DNA from 2 places in the Vagococcus penaei genome. Region 2 is predicted to be linked to the other one. Evidence: predicted binding sites of a transcription regulator. Region 2 holds the regulator's gene; the other holds the start of a gene.
The links. Region 2 encodes HrcA, which represses chaperone genes, less so after heat shock. Its sites were predicted from a motif close to TTAGCACTCNNNNNNNNNGAGTGCTAA; they were not measured.
Positions count from the first base shown of each region.

Region 1 (3,437 bases), 1.0 Mb from region 2:
CGGCTTTCTTTTTTATCGTTGAGTAAATTTCTAACAAATCATAGAAAAACCCCGTTTAAGAAGAATTCTTAAACGGGGTTAAAATTATCATAAGTGAGTCTTGTTACTTGACTACATCATACCGCCCATCATTGATGGGTCCATACCGCCAGGCATTCCTGGGGCATCTTTTTCAGGTCGATCTGCAATAACACCTTCAGTTGTTAATAATAAAGCAGCGACACTTGCAGCATTTTGTAGAGCTGAGCGAGTTACTTTTGTAGGATCAACTATTCCAGCAGTAATCATATCTACCCATTCATTTGTACGTGCATTATAACCAATACCAGCTTTTTCACGTTTTAATTTATCAACAATGACTGATCCTTCTAAGCCGGCATTTTCAGCAATTTGGCGAACAGGTTCTTCTAATGCACGTAAGACGATGCTTACACCAGTTGCTTCATCACCCTCAGCTTCAATATCATCTAGATGTGATAAGACATTAACAAACGCAGTACCACCACCAGGGACAATACCTTCTTCAACAGCAGCACGAGTTGCATTTAAAGCATCTTCAATGCGTAGTTTCAATTCTTTTAATTCTGTTTCAGTTGCGGCACCAACTTTAACAACTGCCACCCCTCCAGATAACTTAGCTAGACGTTCTTGTAATTTTTCACGATCAAAGTCTGAAGTTGTTTCAGCAATGTGTGAACGAATGAGTGATACACGTTCAGCGATAGCTTGAGAGTTACCGCCACCTTCAACAATAGTTGTGCTATCTTTATCAATAACAACTTTGCTAGCAGTACCTAAAGATTCAATGGTTGTATCTTTTAAATCTAAACCTAATTCTTCAGTGATTACTGTACCACCAGTTAGAACAGCAATATCTTGTAACATTTCTTTACGACGGTCACCGAAACCAGGTGCTTTAACAGCAGCTACGTTAAATGTACCACGAATTTTATTTAATACTAAAGTTGGTAAAGCTTCCCCATCAACGTCATCAGCGATAATTAATAATGGTTTACCTTGTTGTAGAATTTGTTCTAGTAAAGGTAAAATATCTTGAATGTTTGAGATTTTTTTATCAGTAATTAGGATATAAGGATTTTCTAATACAGCTTCCATTTTATCGTTGTCAGTAACCATATATTGTGATAAATAACCACGATCAAATTGCATACCTTCTACAACGTCTAATTCTGTTTCAATTCCTTTTGATTCTTCAATTGTAATTACGCCATCATTACCAACTTTTTCCATTGCTTCAGAAATTAATTGGCCAATTGTTTCACTACCAGAAGATACAGCAGCTACTTGAGCGATAGCTTCTTTTGAATCAACTTTTTTAGATAAGTTGTGTAGTTCCTCAACAGCTTTTTTAGTTGCTAATTCGATACCACGACGAATACCAATTGGATTTGCGCCAGCAGTCACGTTTTTTAAGCCTTCACGTACAATAGCTTGAGTTAAAACAGTTGCTGTTGTTGTTCCGTCACCAGCAATATCATTTGTTTTTGATGCTACTTCAGCAACTAACTGAGCACCCATATTTTCAAAACGATCTTCTAATTCAACTTCTTTAGCGATTGTTACGCCGTCATTTGTAATTAAAGGAGAACCAAATGATTTATCTAAAACAACGTTACGTCCTTTAGGTCCTAAAGTTACTTTTACAATATTTGCTAGTGTATCCACACCACGCATCATTGCGCTACGTGCATCTTCTGAAAATTTAATATCTTTAGCCATTTTTTGTCACCTCATAAATTATTTTTTTATTTGATTTAATTAGTTGATCTTTGTTTATTCAACGATTGCGATAATATCTTTTTCGTGAACAATTAAAAATTCTTGTCCGTCATATTTTACTTCTTGACCTGCATATTTTTCAAACATGACTGTTTGTCCTACAGACACAGAAACTGGTAATTTAGTCCCATTGTCAAGGGTACGACCTTCACCAACAGCGATAATTTCGCCAGATTGAGATTTTTCTTTAGAAGCAGGAGTCAAAACAAAGCCACTAGCTGTTTTTTCTTCTTCTTCTTTAACTGAAATGATAACACGATCTCCTAATGGTTTTAACACGATATATCCCTCCACAAATTTTATAAATTTATTTTTTAGCAGTCTAAAAGTTTAACTGCTAAATCCTCTTTTATAATACCTAGTTTAGCTTTACTTTGCAAGTAATTTGATGATAAAAATTTCTAAGTTACCGAAATTATGGTATTCTTAACGCAATTAAACAATGAGGGTGATGACGTGACACTTAATCGGAATACTATTTGGACAATTTTTATTTTTTTGGCTGTTTTAAATAGCCCATTATTGTTTCAAGTACTTGGACAAACAAGAAATATCGTGTTAAATGGGACAGCACTAACTTATCTAGTAGGAGCGACTGTTTTGATTTGGTTATACAAAAAGTCCTCAAAACAGGGAACACTTTCAGAATCAAAAAAACAAGTTAGCCGTATGAAAATTATTGTAGTCGGTGTTAGTGGTATTTTTTTGAGCTTAATTTTGCAAGGCGTTTTGACACAGCTTGATAGTCAGTTATTTAATCAACCAATTGAGTCACAAAATACTCAAACAATAATGGCGTTAGTCAAGCAAGCACCACTTTATATTATTGCTGTCAGTATTGCAGGGCCAATTATGGAAGAATTAGTCTTTCGATTCAGCTTGACTAATTGGCTTGGGCAAAGAATGCCAATTTGGTTAGCGGCAGGCATTAGTTCATTTTTATTTGCAATTATGCATAATGATGGTCATTGGTTAGTATATGGCGGGTTAGGTTTATTATTTTTTATTATCTATCAGCGGACAAACTCAATTTGGAGTGCTATTATTACGCATGCCGGTATGAATACATTGGTCGTCTGCTTACAATTATTTTCTTAAAAAAAAACGCTACTGTCACGAGGACAGTAGCGTTTTTTTATTCTTGTGCATCACTATTATCATTGTAGTGTGATAAGAAATAAATCAATGTTTGCATTTCATTAGTCAAGTCGACATTCTGTACCATTACATCATCAGGTGTATTAATACGAACAGGTGTAAAGTTCATTATCCCTTTAACGCCGGCTTCGACTAGCTTATCAACATTTTGTTGTGCCACTTCTAATGGTACCGTCAAAATAGCGACATCAATATGTTGAGCTTTAATTTGTTCAACCATCTCGTCAGCTGAATACACAGGAACACCATCTAAGATACGACCAACAATATCAGGATTGACATCGAAAGCAGCGCTAATTCGGATGCTATCACTTTGGTGGAAACGGTAATTTAATAAAGCATGGCCTAAGTTACCAACACCGATTAATGCAACATTCGTTAAGATATCTTCATTTAATGTTTTTCCAAAGAAATTCATTAAACTTTCCACATCGTAACCATACCCGCGTTTTCCTAATTCTCCAAAATATGAGAAGTCA
Region 1 covers NZ_CP019609.1:1,643,157-1,646,593, forward strand. Annotated here, with positions in the region: gene groL (chaperonin GroEL) at 112-1,740, opposite strand; gene groES (co-chaperone GroES) at 1,795-2,079, opposite strand; gene BW732_RS07860 (CPBP family intramembrane glutamic endopeptidase) at 2,257-2,898, shown strand; gene BW732_RS07865 (redox-sensing transcriptional repressor Rex) at 2,936-3,437, opposite strand, start outside.
Region 1: a site for HrcA is predicted at 2,115-2,141, ahead of groES (co-chaperone GroES). Genes of this name have one in related genera too.

Region 2 (3,437 bases):
CGCTTATATCCATATTCCGTTTTGCGAGCATATCTGTTTTTATTGTGATTTTAATAAAGTTTTTATTGAAGGGCAACCAGTTGATGAGTATATTCAAGCATTGATTAAAGAGACAAGATTATTGCGGGAAGCTCATCCAGCTAGTGATACTCGAACGATTTATATTGGTGGTGGAACACCGACATCTTTATCTGCTAAACAACTAGATGTCTTATTAGCAGGAATTCGATCTGAGCTACCATTTGATGAGAAAAATGAATTTACGGTTGAAGCGAATCCTGGAGATTTAACACTTGATAAATTACGTGTTCTACAAAATTATGGTGTGAATCGTTTATCAATGGGAGTTCAAACCTTTGATGATCGCTTATTAAAGAAAATTGGGCGCAAGCACACCGCACAGGATGTTTTTGATACCATGGCTATTTTTGAGCAAGCTGATTTTAGAAACGTCAGTATTGATTTGATTTATGCTTTACCCAATCAAACAATGGAAAGCTTTAACGATACACTAGATAAGGCGTTAGCATTAGACTTACCACATTATTCATTGTACTCATTGATTTTAGAAAATAAAACAATGTTTTACAATTGGGCGCGACAAGGTCGGTTGCATTTACCAGGAATAGATGTCGAAGGTGACATGTTTGAGCGAGCAATCGAACGGATGACGGCAGCTGGTAAAGAACAATATGAAGTGAGCAATTTTGCACAACCTGGACATGAAAGCCAACATAATTTAGTGTATTGGAATAATGAAGAATATTATGGCTTAGGTGCCGGTGCAAGTGGCTATTTGAATGGTATCCGCTATAAAAATCATGGGCCAATTCAACATTATCTTGAGCCATTACGGCAAAATAGCTTGCCGGTCATTACTGAGGAAGTTTTGACTTTACAAAACAAGATGGAAGAAGAAATGTTCCTTGGTTTAAGAAAACGTCAAGGTGTATCAATGAGACATTTTGAAGAAAAATTCCAACAATCCTTTAATCAAATTTATGGCGAAACTGTTAAGCGTTTATTAGCAGAAGGATTACTTAATCAAGATGGTGATTGGCTAGCACTAAGCAATCAAGGTTTGATTTTAGGTAATAATGTATTTGAACAATTTTTATTAAGTAAATAATGAAAGTATTTGAAAACATATGAATTATTAGGCACCTACTAATAGTTATATGTTTTCTTTATTTCTACAGTTTAGTGTTAGTTCAAGAGTTGTCTCAATGCCTTACACAGAGCAGAAATATGCGGTTATTTGAACTTTTAGCACTCTTTGCTATTGAGTGCTAAAAAAATGAGTAATATCTATTGACATTTATTTTAATAGTTGGTATATTAATAAATGTAGTTAGCACTTAGATTTAAAGAGTGCTAAAAAGAAGGTGATATTAGTGCTCAGTGACAGACAACTTGCAATTTTTAAACTACTCGTTGACTTATATACTGAAACCGAAATGCCTGTTGGCTCTAACACATTAATGAAAAATGGTATTAACGCGAGCTCCGCGACCATTCGAAATGAGTTAGTTAGATTGGAAGATATGAGGTTAATCCAAAAAGTACACTCCTCATCGGGTCGAATGCCATCGATTGAAGGCTATCGTTTTTATGTTGACTACTTATTGAAGCCAACAAATCCACCAGTTGACGAGCGATACGAGATTAAAAAGCTTTTGGATAGACCGTACAATGCCACAGATGAGATTCTTGCTTTATCGGCGGAAATATTATCGGATTTGACTAACTACACTGCTTTTTCATTAGGTCCTGATGTTAAGGACAAGCGATTGACAGATTTTCGACTAATTCAATTAAATCGAAGTCAGCTTATAGCTATTTTAGTCACAGATAAGGGGTCAGTTGAAAGTCAAGTATTTGCAGTACCAGCGATGATTACGGTAGAAGATTTAGAAAAAATGACACGAGTGATTACTGAGCGTTTAGTTGGTAAGAGTTTAGTTACTGTTTATCAGCAATTACGAACAGAAATACCATTAGTATTACAGCGTTATTTTTCTAATTCATCTGATATGCTTGCTTTATTTGGTCACGTTTTTCATCAATTATTTGATGAAGATGTCTACATCAGCGGCGGAATGAATTTGCTTGACACAACTGATATGACCAATGTGGAACAGTTTAAGTCACTCTATTCCTTTTTGAATGACCGTGAGCAAATAACTGAACTCATTTTACCGAGTCAGTCTAATCAAGCTATTCGGATTGGGGATGAGTTAGGTAACCTACTATTAAAAGATATGAGTTTAATCACGGCGACCTATCATGTCACTAATCACGGTAGTGGTGTCATCGCATTACTTGGCCCGACGACAATGTCCTATTCACGATTGTTAGGATTAATTGATACTTTAACCGTTGAAGTATCGGGCCAATTAGAAACGTATTATCGAAATTTAGATATGTCGTAAAATAACCCGTTAATAGAAAGGAGATGGCTGAAGTTGAGTAAAGAAAAAACAACAAATCATCAAGAAGACGTAATGAAAGAAGAAGTGTCTGAAGAAAAGTGTGGTTGCCAATCTGAAAATTGTTGTCAACACAATCAAGATGATCATGTAAGCAACAATGACGAATCAGTTGAAATTAATCAAGTAGCAGAATTAACAGAACAGCTACAAGAAATGGAAGATAAGTTTTTACGTGCACAGGCCGAAATGGCTAATATGCGTAATCGCAATCGTAAGGAGCGCGAAGAAGCAGCAAAATATCGTGCACAAGATTTAGCTAAAGATTTACTACCAGCGTTAGATAACTTGGATCGTGCATTAGCTATTGAAGTAACTGATGATCACGGTGAAAGCATGAAAAAAGGTATTGAGATGGTTCGCGAGAGCATCCTACACGCCCTAAAAGAAGCCAATGTTGAAGAAATTGAGGCTATGGGTCATCCATTTGATCCTAACTTGCATCAAGCTGTCCAAACAGTACCAGCTGAAGATGGCCAAGATTCTGATGTAATTGTGCAAGTCTTGCAAAAAGGATATAAATTAAATGATCGTATTTTACGACCAACGATGGTTGTTGTGTCGCAATAAATTAAATAGATTAACTACATAAAATAATAAACTTAAAGAGTAAAGGGGATAATATATATGTCTAAAATTATTGGAATTGACTTAGGAACTACTAACTCTGCTGTATCTGTTTTAGAAGGTGGAGAAGCAAAAATCATTACTAATCCTGAAGGTAACCGTACGACTCCTTCAGTTGTAGCTTTTAAAAATGGTGAAATTCAAGTTGGTGAGGTTGCTAAGCGTCAAGCAGTAACTAACCCAAATACAATTTCTTCTATTAAACGTTATATGGGAGAAGCTGGCTATAAAGTTGAAGCTGACGGCAAAAGCTATACACCTCAAGAAATTTCAGCGATGATTTTACAATATTTAAAAGGATTTGCTGAAGATTATTTAGGA
Region 2 covers NZ_CP019609.1:322,498-325,934, reverse strand. Annotated here, with positions in the region: gene hemW (radical SAM family heme chaperone HemW) at 1-1,129, shown strand, start outside; gene hrcA (heat-inducible transcriptional repressor HrcA) at 1,395-2,432, shown strand; gene grpE (nucleotide exchange factor GrpE) at 2,505-3,059, shown strand; gene dnaK (molecular chaperone DnaK) at 3,117-3,437, shown strand, end outside.